4 regions of the Bordetella pertussis 18323 genome follow, and region 3 is predicted to be linked to each of the others. Evidence: predicted binding sites of a transcription regulator. Region 3 holds the regulator's gene; each other region holds the start of a gene.
What was found. Region 3 encodes sigma-54, which starts transcription at its own class of promoters, with help from an activator protein. Its sites were predicted from a motif close to TGGCANGNAANCTGCTTT; they were not measured.
Positions count from the first base shown of each region.

Region 1: BN118_RS10985 (TorF family putative porin) is a predicted target of sigma-54. The motif match lies at 2,193-2,210, and genes of this name have one in related genera.
Region 2: exaC (acetaldehyde dehydrogenase ExaC) is a predicted target of sigma-54. The motif match lies at 2,503-2,520, and genes of this name have one in related genera.
Region 4: BN118_RS03520 (P-II family nitrogen regulator) is a predicted target of sigma-54. The motif match lies at 2,448-2,465, and genes of this name have one in related genera.

Region 1 covers NC_018518.1:2,324,930-2,329,478, reverse strand. Annotated here, with positions in the region: gene BN118_RS11000 (peptidoglycan DD-metalloendopeptidase family protein) at 1-538, shown strand, start outside; gene BN118_RS10995 (3'-5' exonuclease) at 535-1,314, shown strand; gene BN118_RS10990 (hypothetical protein) at 1,419-2,018, shown strand; gene BN118_RS10985 (TorF family putative porin) at 2,307-3,059, shown strand; gene rlmD (23S rRNA (uracil(1939)-C(5))-methyltransferase RlmD) at 3,178-4,549, shown strand, end outside.
Region 2 covers NC_018518.1:1,483,728-1,488,276, forward strand. Annotated here, with positions in the region: gene BN118_RS07005 (IS481-like element IS481 family transposase) at 1-481, shown strand, start outside; gene BN118_RS07010 (sigma-54-dependent Fis family transcriptional regulator) at 478-2,343, opposite strand; gene exaC (acetaldehyde dehydrogenase ExaC) at 2,601-4,130, shown strand; gene BN118_RS07020 (flavodoxin family protein) at 4,242-4,549, opposite strand, start outside.
Region 3 covers NC_018518.1:543,181-547,729, reverse strand. Annotated here, with positions in the region: gene BN118_RS02620 (LysR substrate-binding domain-containing protein) at 45-923, shown strand; gene BN118_RS02615 ((2Fe-2S)-binding protein) at 951-1,253, opposite strand; gene rpoN (RNA polymerase factor sigma-54) at 1,346-2,767, opposite strand; gene BN118_RS02605 (hypothetical protein) at 2,784-3,431, shown strand; gene leuA (2-isopropylmalate synthase) at 3,858-4,549, shown strand, end outside.
Region 4 covers NC_018518.1:736,497-741,045, forward strand. Annotated here, with positions in the region: partial or broken gene bapC (autotransporter BapC) at 1-742, shown strand, start outside; partial or broken gene amt (ammonium transporter) at 805-2,045, opposite strand; gene BN118_RS03520 (P-II family nitrogen regulator) at 2,071-2,409, opposite strand; gene BN118_RS03525 (accessory factor UbiK family protein) at 3,117-3,383, shown strand; partial or broken gene BN118_RS03530 (YifB family Mg chelatase-like AAA ATPase) at 3,490-4,549, shown strand, end outside.

The sequences.
Region 1 (4,549 bases), 1.8 Mb from region 3:
GCAGACCACGCCGGTGACCTCCTCCAAGCCGCAACCCAAGCCGCTGGACCAGGGAAGCGCCGAAACGCCGGCCGGCGGCATGGAAGCCGGCGCCGGCGGCGAAACCGGCGGGGCCACCACCCCGCCCGCGGCAACGGTGCCCGATCCCAAGCCCGCGCGCGCGGCCGATGCCGCCGTCATCAACTGGGGCTGGCCGGCCAATGGCGCCATCCTGCAGACCTTCAACAGCAACACCAAGGGCATCGACCTGGCCGGCTCGCTGGGCGATCCGGTGATCGCGGCGGCCGATGGCAAGGTGATGTACAGCGGCAATGGCGTGCGCGGCCTGGGCAACCTGATCATCATCAATCACCAGAACGGCTTCATCACGGCCTACGCGCACAACCGCGCGCTGCTGGTCAAGACCGGCCAGAACGTCAAGCGCGGGGCCAAGATCGCCGAGATCGGCGAGACCGACACCACGTCGCCGCGGCTGCATTTCGAGATCCGCCGCCAGGGCACGCCGGTCGACCCGATGCAGTATCTGCCGCCGCGATGACGCCCACGCTCGTTTTCGACCTGGAGACCATCCCCGACGTGGCCGGCCTGCGCCGGCTCAACGACTGGGGCGGCGAGGTGTCCGACCTGGAAGTGGTCGAGCGCGCCTTCGCCGCGCGCCGCGAAGCGGTGGGGCACGACTTCCTGCCCCTGCACCTGCACCAGGTCGCGGTGGTCGGATGCGTGTTTCGCGACGACCAGGGTTTCCGCGTCAAGACGCTGGGCCAGCCCGACGACCCCGAGGCGGCGCTGCTGTCGGGTTTTTTCAAGACCATCGAGCGCTACACGCCGCGGCTGGTCAGCTGGAACGGGTCCGGTTTCGACCTGCCGGTGCTGCACTACCGCAGCCTGATCCACGGCGTGCCGGCGCCGCGCTATTGGGATACGGGCGACGAAGACCGCGATTTCAAGTTCAACAACTACATCAGCCGCTACCACAACCGTCACATCGACCTGATGGACTTGCTGGCCAAGTACAACGGCCGCGCCAATGCGCCGCTGGACGAACTGGCCAAGCTGTGCGGCTTTCCCGGCAAGCTGGGCATGGACGGCAGCAAGGTCTGGGAAGCCTGGAACCAGGGCAAGGCCGACGAGGTGCGCGCGTACTGCGAGACCGACGTGGTCAATACCTGGCTGGTGTACTGCCGCTTCCGCTTCCTGCGCGGCGAGCTCGACCGCGTCGCCTACGACGCCGAGGTCGCCCTGGTGCGCGACACGCTGGCGGCCAGCGACGCGCCGCACTGGAAAGAATACCTGGCGGCCTGGGACGCGGCATAAGGCGCGTCGGCAATCGACTGAAACAGATGGGCCGGGTGCGAAACCCGGTTGAAACCGCGTCGCCCGCACAATGGCAGCGCGTTTCAACCTTTCAGGAGATCACCATGTCCCGACACGCTATCCGTTCCACTCTGGCAGGCCTGACCCTGGCGCTTTCGGCGGGCGTCGTGGCGGCTCCCGCCCTTGCGGCCACCCAGGAAGGCCCGGCGGCCGGCCATATGAAAGAGCAGGGCCGTCACCACCACAAGAAAATGATGCGCGACGGCGTCTGGCTGCCGGGCGTCGGCCCGCTGTCCAAGGCGCAGATCGAGTCGCTCAAGCTGGACGCCAAGCAGCAGGGGCTGGTCGACCAGGCTCGCCAGGCGCAACGCGATGTGCACAAGAGCCGCCGCGACGCGGGCGCCACGGGCCGCGACGCGCTGAAAGCGCAACTCGACAGCGGCAAGCTGGATCCGCGCGCGCTGTTGGCCGAATCGGACAAGCGGCACGAGCAGTTCCGCGCCCAGGCCACCCAGGTACGCGACAAATGGCTGGCGGTCTGGGATAGCCTGAACGAGGCCCAGCGCGGCCAGGTCACCGAGATCGCCAAGGCCAACCAGGCCCGCATGAGCGAACGCCACGCCCGCATGCAGGAACGCATGCAGAAGCGGCACGCCGAAGGCGGCCAGTCCGCCGCGCCGGCCGGCGCCGCCACGGCGAACTGATCCACGCCGATCCGCAGGAATGACGCCCCGGGGCTGCAACGCCCCGGGACGTTTGCGTTGGCGCGCGAGCCAGCCTGGCGCGCCATGCGCCGAAACAAGGCGGCGCCGGGTCGGGGTGCACCGCTGCGGTGCGCCGCGGCGCCGTGCGCGCACGCTATGCCGGCGCGGGCGGGCTGGCATGGAATGTGCTTTTCATGGGGTAAGCCGTCAGGGGAGGGGACTTGCCCCGCGGCTGGGAGGACGGCTGCATGCCGCGTCCTTATTCCAATCGATCAGGAACCGCACATCATGAAAAAGCCCTTGTTCGCCTTGCCCCTGGTACTGGCCGTCTGCGCCGCCGCCGGCGCGCGTGCCGAGCCGACCGACCTGGGGGCGGGATTTTCGCTGAGCGGCAACGCCGCCATGGTCAGCGACTACCTTTTCCGGGGTTACTCGCAGACCGATTTCCGGCCTGCCATCCAGCTGGGGTTCGACCTCACGCACACTTCCGGCCTCTACCTGGGCAACTGGAATTCGAACGTCTCCGACTTTGTCTTCACCGACGGCAATCTCGAAATGGACTTCTATGGCGGCTGGAAGGGCGAGGCGGGCGGCGGCGTCGGCCTGGACGTGGGCGTGCTGCACTACTACTACCCGGGGTCCAGTTCGCCCAAGGGCGGCAACTACAACAACACCGACCTGTACCTGGGCGTGAGCTATGCGAACTACTCGCTGAAGTACTCGTACACGCCCGGCGATTTCTTCAGCACGCCCGATACCAAGGGCACCTGGTACCTGGACGGCACGGCGACGTTCGACCTGGGCGATGGCTGGGGGCTGGTCGGCCACCTGGGCTACCAGAAGCTGAAGAAGGCGCAGGACATGGACGGCGACGCGCTGGGCCACTACGTGGACTACAAGCTGGGCGTGACCAAGGACCTGAGCGGCTGGGTGCTGGGCCTGGCCGCGGTGGGCGCGACCCGCGACAATTGGCTGCCCACCAAGAACGGGCATCCGTCGGGGAGGCTGGGAGCGGTGCTTTCGGTGGCGCGGACCTTCTGAGGCGCTGCCGGGGACGTCCCGTCCGGTGGGGGACGGGGCGTCCGCTCGGACAGCCGTTTCCGGCATGGCCCGAGCTCTTTTACAATGCCGGCCTGCCTGTGTATCTGGACTGTGCGAGATGGTCGACGTTTTGAATATTGAGTCCCTGGACCTCGAGGCCCGGGGGATAGCCCACCGTGACGGCAAAGTGCTGTTCGTGGAAGGCGCCTTGCCCGGCGAGCGGGTCACGGTGCAGACGGTGCGCCGCAAGCCGTCCTACGAGATTGCCAAGGTCGAGGAGGTCCTGCGCCCGTCCTCGCAGCGCGTGGCGCCGCGCTGCCCGCATTTCGGCGTTTGCGGCGGCTGTGCCATGCAGCACCTGGCGCCCGCGGCCCAGGTCGCGATCAAGCAGCGCGCGCTCGAAGACACTTTCTGGCACGTGGGCAAGCTCAAGCCGGCGCGCATCCTGCCGCCGCTCTATGGCCCGACCTGGGGCTACCGCTATCGCGCCCGCCTGTCGGTGCGCGTCGTGCCCAAGAAGGGCGGGGTGCTGGTGGGCTTTCATGAACGCAAGAGCAGCTACGTGGCCGACATGCGCGAATGCCATGTGCTGCCGCCGGCGGTCAGCCGCCTGCTGCTGCCCCTGCGCGCCATGATAGCGGCCATGTCGGCGCCGGACCGCATGCCCCAGATCGAGGTCGCATTGGGCGACGAGACGATCGTGCTGGTGTTGCGCCACCTGCTGCCGCTGACCGACGGCGATATCGCCGTGCTGCGCGCGTTTGCCGCCGAGCACGGGGTGCAGTGGTGGCTGCAGTCCAAGGGCCCGGATACCGTGCATCCGCTAGAGCGCGAGCATGCCGACGCGCTGGCCTATACCCTGCCCGAGTTCGGGCTGCGCATGCCTTACCGGCCGACGGATTTCACCCAGGTCAACCACGCCATCAACCGCGCTATGGTGTCGCGCGCCCTGAAGCTGCTGGATGTGCAGCCGCAGGACCGCGTGGCGGACCTGTTCTGCGGCCTGGGCAATTTCACGTTGCCGCTGGCCACCCAGGGGCGCGAGGCGGTGGGGGTGGAGGGCAGCAAGGCGCTGACCGACCGCGCGCACGAGGCGGCGGCGCGTCATGGGCTGGGCGAGCGCACCCGTTTCGCCACGCTCAACCTGTTCGAGGTCGATGTGCAATGGCTGCGCGGGCTGGGCTACTTCGACCGCATGCTGATCGACCCGCCGCGGGAAGGCGCGCAGGCTGTCGCGCAGGCGCTGTCGCTGCTGGCTCCGGGCGAGCGGCCGCGCCGCATCGTGTACGTCTCCTGTAGTCCAGGCACCCTGGCGCGCGACGCCGCCATCATGGTGCACGAAGGCGGCTATGCGCTGCGCAGCGCTGGCGTCATCAACATGTTCCCGCATACCGGCCATGTCGAATCGATCGCAGTGTTCGAGTCGCTCGACGAGGCGACGGTGCTGCAAGCGCAGGCCCAGGCGCGGCAGAAGGCGCGCGAGGAGGCCG
Region 2 (4,549 bases), 940 kb from region 3:
ACGCGATACCGTTGAGGGGGCCGGCTGGGACTTCGTCTTCGTGGCCATCGATGACCACGCCCGCGTGGCCTTCACCGACATCCACCCCGACGAGCGCTTCCCCAGCGCCGTCCAGTTCCTCAAGGACGCAGTGGCCTACTACCAGCGCCTGGGCGTGACCATCCAGCGCTTGCTCACCGACAATGGCTCGGCCTTTCGCAGCCGCGCCTTCGCCGCGCTGTGCCATGAGCTGGGCATCAAGCACCGCTTTACCCGACCTTACCGCCCACAGACCAATGGCAAGGCCGAACGCTTCATCCAGTCGGCCTTGCGTGAGTGGGCTTACGCTCACACCTACCAGAACTCCCAACACCGAGCCGATGCCATGAAATCCTGGCTACACCACTACAACTGGCATCGACCCCACCAAGGCATCGGGCGCGCTGTACCCATCTCCAGACTCAACCTGGACGAATACAACCTATTGACAGTTCACAGCTAGCCGCGCTGGCGCGCCAGGTGGCGGTACAGCGTGCTGCGATGGATGCCGAGTTCGTGCGCGGCCCCGGCGATATTGCCGCCGTGGCGGGCCAGGGCCTGGTCGATCCGGTGCAGGCCGGCGTCGCGCAGCGTGGCGGCCGCGGGCGGGGCCACCACGCTCGGGGGCGGCGCGGCGCCGTCGGCCGCGTGGACGGCGGGCGCGGCGATGGCGGCGGGCAGGTGGTGGCGATGGATCAGGCTGCCGGGCGGATGGAACAGCGCCAGCGTGCGCAGCACCGAGCGCAGCTGCCGGTAGTTGCCCGGCCACGCATAGGCGGCCAGCGCGTCGAGGGCGTCGTCGGCCAGCGTCAGGCCGGCGGGCGTGTCGTCCAGCGCGCGCAAGGCGGCGCAGATAAAGGGGCGCAGATCGTCGCGCTCGCGCAGCCGCGGCAAGGGGACCGCATAGTCGTGCAGGCGGTAATAGAGGTCGGCGCGGAACTCGCCGGCGGCGATCATGGCGTCCAGGTCGCGGTGGGTGGCGCTGACCAGGCCGAAGTTGACCGGCACCGCCTTGTCGGCGCCCAGCGGCTGCACCATGCGCTCCTGCAGGGCGCGCAGCAGGCGGGTCTGCAGGGCCAGCGGCATGTCGCCGATTTCGTCCAGGAACAGCACGCCGCCGTCGGCTTCGCGCAGCCGGCCGCGCGCGCCCAGCCGCCGCGCGCCGGTATAGGCGCCCGGCTCGTAGCCGAACAGTTCGGCCTCGATCAGGCTTTCGGGCAGGGCGCCGCAATTGACGGCGACGAATGGACCGTCGCGCCAGATGCTGCGGCGGTACAGGTGCTGTGCGTAGACTTCCTTGCCGGCGCCGGTTTCGCCTTGCAGCAGCACCGACAGGCCGCCGTCGAGCGCGCGCCGGGCGCGTTCGAAGCCGGCCTGCAGCGCCGGCGCCAGCGCCGGCAGCGTTTCCTCGGGCGCCTGTGCCGGCATGGCGCGCGGCGGGCGCGGCGGCGCGGGCAGCGAGCGCGCATGCCCGCCCTGGCGCAGCACGGCATGGAAGGGTGCGCCTTGCGGCGTATGGACGCGGCCGGGCGTGCGCGCGACGGCGCGCCAATCGACCAGCCAGCCGTCCAGCGGCTGGTCCAGCAGCGCGGGCCAGGTGGCGCCCAGCAGCGCGACGGCGGCATCGTTGGCGCCGACGATGCGTTCGTCCTCGATCAGCAGCAGCCCACGTTCGACCGAATCGAGCAGCGAGGCCTGCTTGTGGAAGACCAGGTACAGGCAGCGCTCGCCGGCCTGCTCGATGACGCGGTTGGCAACCTGGCGCGCGCACATGCTGGCCAGGCTCAGCGCATAGGCGTGCATGCGCCCGGCGTCGCCCGAGATATCCAGCACGCCGAGGATCTCGCCGCGCGGCGAACGGATCGGCGCCGCGTGGCAGCTGAGGATCTGGTTGCGCCGCAGGAAGTGTTCGGCGCCGTGCACGCGCAGCGCGGCGGCTTCGATCAGCGCCGTGCCGATGGCGTTGGTGCCGCGATGGTTTTCGGCCCAGCTGACCCCGGGCCGCAGCGCCACGTGGTCGGCGCGCTGCAGGAACCCGGTATTGCCGCTTGCCTGCAGGATCACGCCGCTGGCGTCGGCCAGCAGCACCAGGCTGGAGGCGCTGGCCACCATGCCGGCCAGGGTTTCGATTTCGGGCTGGGCGGCGCGCAGCACGCAGGCGTGCTGCTCGAGGCGTTCCTGCAGGTCGCCGTGGCGCAGGGCGACGGGGTCGTCGTGCAGGTCGGCGGCGGCGCTGGCGCAGCGCTCCCAGGAGCGCACGATGGGAGCGGCGGCCTGCGTGGACGGCAGGTGCTGGCCGGATGCGGAAAGCTGGTAGCCGGGCATGCGGTGTCTCCTTGCGTGTCGCGCGCCGCGACGCGATGTCGCCGCCGGCAACGCCGGCCTGTCGCAAGATGCGACAAGCCGCTGTTTTTTATAGGGAAATTATGCATGAAAAGCGCGTGCGCGCTGGCCGTCCAGAGGTAACAGCTCGTCGCCGCGGGCTGGCACGGCGTTTGCATGAGCCTGAACGGCGCCCCATGCGCCCGCCGCGCGACGGCAAGCAATCGTCACGGCGCCACAACGACATCAGGAGACAAACCATGGATCTATCCGACCTGAAAAAATTGGGCCTGGATGTGGCCTACCCGTTCAAGGAACAGTACGAGAACTACATCGGCGGCCAATGGGTGGCTCCGGCAGGCGGGGAGTACTTCGACAATCTGTCGCCCATTACCGGCCAGCCGTTTTGCCGCGTGCCGCGCTCGGGCGCGGCCGACGTCGAACTGGCGCTGGACGCGGCGCATCGCGCGTGCGCCGCGTGGGCGCGCACCTCGCCCGCCGAGCGGGCCAACATCCTGCTGCGCATCGCCGACCGCATCGAGGGACAGTTGCCCATGCTGGCGGTGGCCGAGTCGATCGACAACGGCAAGCCGCTGCGCGAGACCACCGCGGCCGACCTGCCGCTGGCGATCGACCATTTCCGCTATTTCGCGGGCTGCATCCGGGCGCAGGAGGGCGCCATCTCGGAGATCGACGCCAACACCGTGGCCTACCACTTCCACGAACCCATCGGCGTGGTGGGGCAGATCATTCCCTGGAACTTCCCGCTGCTGATGGTGGCTTGGAAGCTGGCGCCGGCGCTGGCGGCGGGCTGCGTGGTGGTGCTCAAGCCGGCCGAACAGACGCCGGCCTCGATCCTGGTGCTGGCCGAACTGATCGGCGACCTGCTGCCGCCGGGCGTGCTCAACGTGGTCAACGGCTATGGCAAGGAGGCCGGCCAGGCGCTGGCCACCAGCAAGCGCATCGCCAAGATCGCCTTCACCGGGTCGACGCCGGTGGGCAAGCACATCCTGCACGCGGCGGCCGACAACCTGATCCCCGCCACGGTGGAGCTGGGCGGCAAGAGCCCCAACATCTTCTTCGACGACGTGATGGACCACGACGACGAGTTCCTGGACAAGGCGCTCGAGGGCCTGGCCATGTTCGCGCTCAACCAGGGCGAGGTCTGCACCTGCCCGTCGCGCATCCTGATCCAGGAGTCGATCTACGAGCGCTTCATCGAGAAGGCCATCGCGCGGGTGCAGTCCATCAAGACCGGCCATCCGCTCGATGCCGGCACCATGGTGGGCGCACAGGTCTCGCAGGTGCAGATGGACAAGATCCTGTCCTATATCGATATCGGCCGCCAGGAGGGCGCGCAATGCCTGACCGGCGGCGCGCGTAACGACATGCTGCCGGGCGGGCTGGACCAGGGTTTCTATGTCCAGCCGACCATGCTGCTGGGCAAGAACAGCATGCGCATCTTCCAGGAGGAAATCTTCGGGCCGGTCGCGGCGGTGGCCACCTTCAAGGACGAGGAAGAGGCCATCGCCATGGCCAACGACACGTTCTACGGCCTGGGCGCGGGCGTCTGGAGCCGCGACGGCGCGCGGGCCTACCGCGTGGGCCGCGGCATCGAGGCCGGCCGGGTGTGGACCAATTGCTATCACCTGTATCCGGCGCATGCCGCCTTCGGCGGCTACAAGCAGTCCGGCATCGGGCGCGAGACGCACAAGGCGGCGCTGTCGAATTACCAGCAGACCAAGTGCCTGCTGGTGAGCTACAGCGCCAAGGCCCTGGGCTTCTTCTAACCCGGGTGCCTGTCCCCACAGGGGGTCTGGCACCTGCCGACTTCTGGGGTGCCTGTCCCCGCAGGGACAGGCACCAGCATCCCCGCTGGGACAGGCACCCCGGCGCCGCGTTCACGCCGGCGCGCCGGGCCAGACCTGGTGATCGCGCGGGCTGTCGATGCGATAGTCGGAGTAGGGCAGCGACAACAGGTCGTGGCCCAGCCGGTGCGCGGCTTGCAGCGGACGGCGCGGATCGTGCGCCACTTCGCCTCGGCGGTTGCCCGCCCCGTGCACCATGCCGACGAACTGCGAGTGGGTGTAACGCGTGAACTCCTGCAACTGGTGCACGATGCCCAGGGCCGCGCCGGGGTAGGTTTCCTCGGAGGATACGGCCAGCGCCAGCCGCTTGCCCGTCATGCGCCGCAGCACCTCGGCGTGGC
Region 3 (4,549 bases):
CATTGACAAATTCTTTATTTGGATCAAAAGTATTTGAAAAACCGATGCATTTTCCGGAGCGAACCGCCGTGGACCTGGACCTGCTGCACAGCTTTGTTTCCGTCGTCGACGCCGGCGGCTTCACCCGTGCGGGCGAACGCGTGCACCGCACCCAATCGACCGTCAGCCAGCAGATCCGCAAGCTGGAAGACGCGCTGGGATGTGCGCTGTTCATCCGCGAAGGGCGCGGCGTGCGGCTGACCGAGGACGGCGAGCGGCTGCTGGGCTATGCGCGGCGCATGCTGGCGCTTTCCAACGAAATCCGCGAGGTGGTCAGCGGCGAGCGGCGGCTGGAGGTCGTGCGGCTGGGCCTGCCCGACGACCTGGCGGTCACCCGGCTGACGCACATGGTGGCCGACTTCGCCCGCCGGCATCCGCAGGTACGGCTGTCGATGCGCTGCGATCTCAGCGCCAACCTGCACCGGGCCCAGGCCCGCGGCGAACTGGACCTGGTCCTGCTCAAGCGCGAGCCCGGCGCCGGCCCGAGCCGGGCGGCGTGGCCCGAGCGCCTGCACTGGCTGTGCGCGGCCGGCGGCCCCGCCACGCTGCCCGACCCGATTGCCCTGGTCGCGTTCCCGCAGGGCTGCCAGTACCGCAACCGCGCCATCCATGCGCTGGAGAGCGCCGGCCGGCGCTGGCGCATCGCATACGAAAGTCCCAACCTGTCAGGGCTGCAGGCGGCGGTGGAGGGCGGATTGGGCGTGGCCTTGCTGGAGCAGCGCTGTCAGACGCCCGCAATGGCGCGCTGCGACGCCTTGCTGCCGCGCCCGGCGCCCAGCGAGCTGGCGCTGTGCATGAGCGATACGGGCTCGCGGGCGGTGCACGAACTGGCCCGCCTGATCATGGACTTCTGTGGGGACGATAAATTGCGCCAGGCAGCATGAGCCGGCTGGCGCAAGGCGCCGCGTCGCTCAGGCGACGGCGACGAGGGGAATCGGAAAGCCGTTGGCCGCCGGTTGGGGCGTGCCTACGGGCTCGAGCGCCGCGGGCGGGTTGACCGGAACGGCGACCGACCGCACTTCGCACACGCTCGAGGCCCGCCCGCCGGGCAGGTACTCGGTGGCGGTTGCCGCGCAGCAGCCGCAGCACGTGGCCACGCCCAGTTCGAACTGGAGATCGCCCAGCGTAGCCGCGCCCGCGTCCACGCAGGCGCGGACTTGGCGTTCGGTAACGGCATTACATATGCAAATGTACATGAGAACAATTATCGGCAATTATTCTGTCACGCGCAAGCTGCTCCGAGCGGCAAATTTGCAACGAATCCCGCAGCTAACTACCTGAAATCAGGAACAAATTAGGAGGCGTCCTAACGACCCGCGGCGTGGGCCTTGCGCAGCGTCGCTGGCGCAATCCGCAGCGCCTCGCGGTACTTGGCCACCGTGCGGCGGGCAATGACGATGCCCTGGTCGGCCAGGCGCTGCATGATCTGGCTGTCCGACAAGGGCTTGGCGCGATCCTCGTCGGCCACCATCTGGCGGATCACCGCCTGCACCGCGGTGGCCGAGGTGGCGTCTCCGCCATCGGTGGACACGCCCGCGCCAAAGAAGCGCTTGAGCTCCAGCGTACCGAACGGTGTGAGCATGTACTTCTGCGTCGTCGCGCGCGAAATGGTCGATTCGTGCAGATCCAGTTCGCCGGCGATGTCCTTGAGGATCAGCGGCCGCATGGCCGCCGGCCCCTGGGTGAAGAACGCCTGCTGATGCGCCACGATCGCCTGCGCCACGCGCAGGATGGTGTCGAAGCGCTGCTCCACGTTGCGTATCATCCAGCGCGCCTGTTGCAGCTGCGCCTGCAGGCCGGCGTTGCCGCCCTGGCGCTGGCCGCCCAGCACTTGCGCATAGACGGCATTGACATGCAGCCGCGGCACGACGGCGCTGTTGAGCACCGCCTGCCAGCCCTGGCGGGTACGGCGCACGATCACGTCGGGAATGGCGTAATCGGCCGCCGGCACCGCCCAGGCGCGGCCCGGCCGCGGTTCCAGGCGCGGGATCAGCGCATGCGCGGCGCGCACGACCGCCTCGTCGCATTGCACGGCCTCGCGCACGCGGGCCACGTTGCCGGTGGCCAGCAAGGGCAGATGCTGCGCGCAGATGCGCCGCGCACAGGCCAGCACCTCGGCATCGGCCGCCTCGGGCAGGCGCGCCGGATCGGGCTGGCGCAACTGCAGCTGCAGGCATTCGGCCATGTCGCGCGCGCCGATGCCTGCCGGATCGAACGACTGCAGCAATGCCAGCGCCGCGCGCAGCTCGTCCAGGTCGGCCTGCACCTCGGCCGGCAGCCAGGTCAGGATCTCTTCCAGGGGCGAATCCAGGTAGCCGTTCTCGTCCAGTTCGTCGATCAGCAGACCGCACAGCGCCGCATCGCGCGGCGCGGCGCGCGTCAGCGCCAGCTGCCCCAGCAGGTGTTCGCGCAGGGTATCCGGGCGCGCCGCCTGCGGCAGGTCGCTGTCGTCGTCGGGAAGAACGCCGCCCGAACCGGGCATCTCGTCCAGGCGCAGTTCGGTATCCGGCGCCTCGTCGGCCTCGACCGAGGCCTCGCGCTCGGGGTCGGCCTGCTCCTCGCGCGCCGGATCTTCGTCGCGTTCCAGCAACGGATTCTCGGCCAGCGCCTGCGACAGTTCGGCCTCCAGCTCCAGCGACGACAGCTGCAACAGCCGGATCGACTGTTGCAGTTGAGGGGTCAACGTCAAATGTTGACCAGGACGAAGTTCTAGCGCGGGACGAGTCATAGGTACAATATTTTGCATGATGAATCCCACTTCGCCCGAACGCATCCGCCAGGACGGCCGCCTGATCGGCCAGGCCTTGTTGAAACTGGCGCTCCCCCGCCTGATATTCCGGGTCGTGGTGGTCGCCATCGCCGCCGTCATCTGGCTGCTCGTGGCCGCCTGGCTGCTGGCCTTCGGCAAGTCGCTGTCGTTCGAGGGCATGCATGCCCTGGGCCAGCAGGCCGTCGACATGCTGACCCGCGTCAACCCCTACTTCTGGTGGGGCGTGGTGGCGATCTGGTCGCTGATCGTGTTTTTCTCCATACGCGCCTGGCTGGGATCCAGCATCGCCGCCGGCCGCGCCGCCGTGGTCCCCACCGACGTGCTGTCCGACCTGGCGCCGCGGCTCTCGCCGGAGGTCCTGGACGTGCTGCGCTGGGTGTGGGGCGAGCGCGAAGAACCGCTCACCGTGGGCGATCTGCAACGCGCCCACACCGAACTGCGGCATAACCACATCGGCAAGATCGCGCTGGTGCGCGAGCAATCCGGCATCCTGGATGCGCCGGCGCACCGGCCGGGCCCCGACGAGCGCCACTGCGCGGCGCGCCATGCCGAGCCGCGGATTACCGAACCGCGCGCGGTCGAGCCCAGGCTCGCCGAGCCGCATATCGGGCCGGCGCGCTGAGCGCCTGGGCGCATCCCGGACCGGCCTGACGGCGCGCCCTGGCGCGCCGTTTACATTTGCGCTGCGCCGGGAAATGTGTTTGACTATAGGTTATGGCCGCCCAACGCACCTTCCTCGCGATTGCCTACGACCGCTCCAATGCGGCCGTGGCCGGCCTGCGCCTCGCGGTGTCCCCCACCGCCCTATCGCTACTACGCCTACCGATCGGTTGCCGGGCCTAGTGCCCCGTGGTAGCTCGGCAGCCGTACGCTCGCCACACGCGTTTTCCCCCGTTTTATTAAACTGAATCCGGCCGATTTACGGCCAAACTGCCCGCGAAACGACCAACGCAATGCAGTGGGCCAGCCCCATGCGCGGCCGTCACCATGGCCGACGTCATTACCGCTGGCTCTACGGGATTCACAAGAAACCGATCGAGGTGTACTGATGATGCTCGCCAACCCCGCCACCAAATACGTACCGTTCCAACCCTTTGCGCGCGACTTCGCCGAGCGCACCTGGCCCAGCCGCCGCATCACCCAGCCGCCCATCTGGATGAGCACCGACTTGCGCGACGGCAACCAGTCGCTGATCGAGCCCATGAGCGTCGAACGCAAGGTGCGTTTTTTCGAGCAGCTGGTGAAGATCGGCTTCAAGGAAATCGAAGTGGGCTTCCCGTCGGCGTCGCAAACCGACTTCGACTTCGTGCGCAAGCTGATCGATGAAAAGCGCATCCCGGACGACGTCACCATCATCGTCCTGACCCAGTCGCGCGAAGATCTCATCAGCCGCACCGTCGAGGCCGCCGCCGGCGCCAGGCAGGCCATGATCCACCTGTACAACGCCTGCGCTCCGGCTTTCCGCAAGATCGTGTTCAACATGAGCCGCGACGAAATCAAGAACATCGCGGTCACCGGCACGCGCATGGTCAAGCAGTACATGGCGAAGTACCCGCAAACGCAATGGCGCTACGAGTACTCGCCCGAAGTCTTCAGCACCACCGAGCCCGAATTCGCGCTCGACGTCTCCAACGCGGTGGCCGACGAATGGGACGCCACGCCCCAGCGCAAGATGGTGCTCAACCTGCCGGCCACCATCGAGGCGACTTCGCCCAACATGTACGCCGACCAGATCGAGTG
Region 4 (4,549 bases), 190 kb from region 3:
TGGCCGACGCTTCGACCAGAAGGTGTACGGTTTCGAGCTGGGGGCCGACCATGCCATCGCAGGACAGCAAGGGCGCTGGCACGTGGGCGGCCTGCTGGGCTATACCCGCGCAAGGCGCAGCTTCATCGATGACGGCGCCGGGCATACCGACAGCGCGCATATCGGGGCCTACGCGGCGTACGTGGCGGACAACGGCTTCTATTTCGATTCGACCCTGCGCGCCAGCCGCTTCGAGAACGACTTCACGGTAACGGCCACCGACGCCGTTTCCGTACGGGGCAAGTACCGGGCCAATGGGGTAGGCGCCACCTTGGAGGCCGGCAAACGTTTCACGTTGCACGACGGCTGGTTCGTCGAACCCCAGTCCGAGGTGTCGCTGTTCCATGCCAGCGGCGGAACCTACCGTGCCGCGAACAACCTGTCGGTCAAGGACGAAGGCGGCACCTCCGCCGTGCTGCGCCTGGGCTTGGCGGCCGGGCGACGCATCGACCTGGGCAAGGACCGCGTGATCCAGCCCTATGCCACCCTGAGCTGGCTGCAGGAATTCAAAGGCGTCACGACCGTTCGCACCAACGGGTACGGGCTGCGCACCGACCTGAGCGGTGGCCGGGCTGAATTGGCGCTGGGCCTGGCCGCCGCGTTGGGGCGCGGCCACCAGCTCTACACTTCGTACGAGTACGCCAAGGGCAACAAGCTGACCTTGCCTTGGACGTTCCACCTGGGCTATCGCTACACCTGGTAGCGGCGCATCGCAACAACGGGGTCATCGCGACCCCGTTGTTGCATTCCCGGACCGCGCTGCGGTCAGCTGTGGTAGGCCGATTCGCCGTGGCTGGTCACGTCCAGTCCTTCGCGTTCCTGGTCTTCCGGTACGCGCAGTCCGCACAGTTTGTCGGCGATCTTGTAGGCGATCCAGGCCACCGCGGCGGACCACACGATCGTCAGCAGCACGCCTTCGAGCTGCACCCACACTTGGCCGGCGATTGCGCCAGCGCTGTCCAGGCCGGGGCCGCCCAGCACCTTGGCATTGAACACCCCGGTCAGCAGGGCGCCGACGATGCCGCCCACGCCATGGACGCCGAACACATCGAGGGCGTCATCGGCGCGCAGCAGACGCTTCAGGCCGTTTACTCCCCAGACGCAGACCACGCCGGCGGTCACGCCGATGACCAGGGCGCCGACCGGGCCGACCAGGCCGGCGGCGGGCGTGATGCCGACCAGGCCCGCCACGGCGCCCGAGGCCGCACCCAGCATCGAGGGTTTGCCCTTGACGGCCCATTCCGTGAACAGCCAGCCCAGCACCGCGCCCGCGGTGGCGATCATGGTGTTGAAGAACGCCAGGGGGGGCGCCGTCGCTGGCCGCCAGCGACGAGCCGGCGTTGAAGCCGAACCAGCCGACCCACAGCAGCGCCGCGCCGATGAAGGTCATCGGCAGGTTGTGCGGCTGCATCGCTTCGCGGCCATAGCCGATGCGTCGGCCCACCACGTACGCGCCGACCAGTCCGGCCACCCCCGCATTGATGTGCACCACGGTGCCGCCGGCGAAATCCAGCGCGCCGCGGGCATTGAGCAGGCCCGGCGCGGTTTCGGAGGCGAACCAGACCATGTGCGCGATCGGGATATAGGCAAAGGTGAACCAGATCGCCGTGAACACCAGCACGGCGCGAAAAGCGCGCGCGCTCGGCGAAGCTGCCCACGATCAGGGCGCAGGTGATGCCCGCGAAGGTCGCCTGGAACGAGGCGAACAAGAGCTCGGTGAGCGTGCCCGACAGCGCGTACGTGCCATCGGCCGGCGTGAACATGCCGGAGAAGAACGTGCGCGACAGGCCGCCGAAGACGGCGTTGCCTTCGGTGAAGGCCAGCGAGTAGCCGTAGGCGAACCACAGCAGCAGCCCGAGGGCGAAGGTGCACAGCACTTGCAGCAGCACCGACAGTACGTTTTTGCTGCGCACCAGGCCGCCGTAGAACAGGGCCAGGCCGGGCACCGCCATCATCAGTACCAGCAGTGTCGAAACCAGCAGCCAGGAGATATCGGCTTTATCCATTTTTATGGGCTCCAGGGAGTCGTGTTTACAGGGCGGCCTCACCGGACTCGCCGGTGCGGATGCGGATGACTTCCTCGAGCGGGGCGGTGAATATCTTGCCGTCCCCGATCTTGCCGGTGCGGGCCGACTGTTCGATCGCTTCGATCACCTGGTCGACCAGGTGATCCGGCACGGCCGCCTCGACCCGCAGCTTGGGCAGGAAGTCGACGGCGTATTCGGCGCCGCGGTAAAGCTCGGTGTGGCCTTTCTGGCGTCCGAAGCCCTTCACCTCAGTGACGGTCAGGCCCTGGACGCCGATGTCGGACAGGGCCATCCGCACTTCGTCCAGCTTGAAGGGCTTGATGATGGCGATGACGAGTTTCATGGCGGTTCCTCTCATGGTTACGCGTAGGCATCAAGACCTATGCAAATTCCATGCCATGTTTTTTCGTACCCGCGGCCCCGGCCCCGCACGGCGGCGGGCATCCTGGGCGTGCGCGCATGCGCCACAACAGGGCACGCCGGGTGGCGTATGCGCCACGCTGGTGCATGACGCGCCAAAAGCCGCTTAATGTTGAAACTAATTGTGTTTTTTCGGGCTGCTTTGTAGCCAATTGCGTGGAAATTGCAGATTGCTGCAAGGCGGGCTGGGGTTGTTTCGCGCTGCCCATGGCGCGCCGATGTCGATCGCGGACCCAATGCCCATGCGGCTTTCCGTCATGCCGGCAAGCCGGCCGGGGCGCCTGCCGCGCGCATTTGCTTGTCATAAATGTATCCACGCCTTGATACGCGGGTTTACACGTAAGCGCTTGGCGCGGCCGTGCCCCTCGGGAAGAATGGCCTGCATGGGTGGCGGCGTTGCCGCTGTCCATGCAGGCCTGGAACGGTGTCGCGACAATCGACCCGTTCCGTTGGGCCACGGGGCGTAGCTGACGGCTGCTTCTCGGGATCGCCGGCTGGCGATTCAGTTTTTCTCCTGTGCTTTGAAAGGCGGCGCCGCTTGCGGGCCGCTTTTTTTTCGCTTGGCGTCGGCGCTGTGCGAGGCTCTACACTGTGAGGTCAAGCAACAACCGACACGAAGGCGAGGAAGCCATGAACCGCACACAGCAATGGATGGAAGACCTGCAGAAGAACATTTCCGATCTGATCGCCCGCAGCCCGGCAGCGGATGTGGAGCGCAATGTGCGCGCGATGATGACGCAGACGTTCGCCCGGCTGGATCTGATCACCCGCGAAGAATTCGAGGTGCAGGTGGACCTGCTTGCCCGGGCGCGTACGCGGGTCGATCAATTGTCGGCGCAGGTGCAGCAGCTGGAAGCCCGCCTGGCCGCGCTCGAAGCCGGCAAGCCGCAAGCATAGGCAACCCTGCGGCCGCTCCCGCGGCGTGACGTTTCCGGCACGGCGCGCCCCCACGCCAGCGCCGTCTTGGCCATACTGGCGCATCGTCATCGCAGGGGAGTTGGCCATGACCCTGGCCGTATTGGCCAGCCGGGCAATCGCCGGCTGGCAGGCGCCCGCCGTGCGCGTCGAGACCCATCTGGGCAGCGGCCTGCCCGCTTTTGCCATCGTCGGGCTGCCCGACGTCGAGGTCCGCGAAAGCCGCGAACGGGTGAGGGCGGCCATCCAGAACAGCGGCTTCGATTTCCCGCCCGGCCGCATCACCGTCAACCTGTCGCCCGCCGACCTGCCCAAGGCCTCGGCGCGCTTCGATTTGCCCATTGCGCTGGGTATCCTGCTGGCCAGCGGCCAGGTGGCCGCCAGCGCCGCGCAAACGGCGGCGCTGCCCGACTGCGTGTGGGCGGCCGAGCTGTCGCTGTCGGGCGCCCTGGTGCCGCTGGCCGCGCCCTTGGCCCTGGCGCTGGCCGTGGCACGCGAGCAGCCGGGCGCGACGCTGGTGCTGCCGGCTGGCAGCGCCGCCGTGGCCGCATGGGTGCCGGGCATCCGGGTGCTGGCTGCCCATACGCTGGGCGAGGCGGCGGCGTACCTGGCCGGGCACGCCGAGCTGGCGCCAGCCGAGCGCCGCAGCTGGCCCGAGGCCGAACCCGGTCCGTGCCTGTCCGACGTGCGGGGCCAGCCGGCTGCCCGGCGCGCCTTGGAAGTGGCGGCCGCCGGCGGCCACAGCCTCTTGATGTGCGGGCCGCCCGGGGCGGGCAAAAGCATGCTGGCGCAACGCCTGCCGGGCCTGCTGCCGCCGCTGGAGCAGCGCCAGGCGCTGGAGGTGGCGGCCATCGCGGGCGCCGGCGGGGCGCCCGAGGTCCTGCGCGGCCAGCCGCCGTTCCGGGCCCCCATCACTCCGCCTCGGCCGCCGCCCTGGTGGGCAGCGGCGCCAGGCCTCGCCCGGGCGAGATCAGCCTGGCGCACCATGGCGTGCTGTTCCTGGACGAACTGCCCGAGTTCGAGCGTCGCGCCTTGGAGTCCCTGCGCGAGCCGCTGGAGACCGGCAAGGTCGTCATCTCCCGGGCGCTGCACAGCGTCGAGTATCCCGCCGTATTCCAGCTGGTGGCGGCCATGAACCCGTGCCCCTG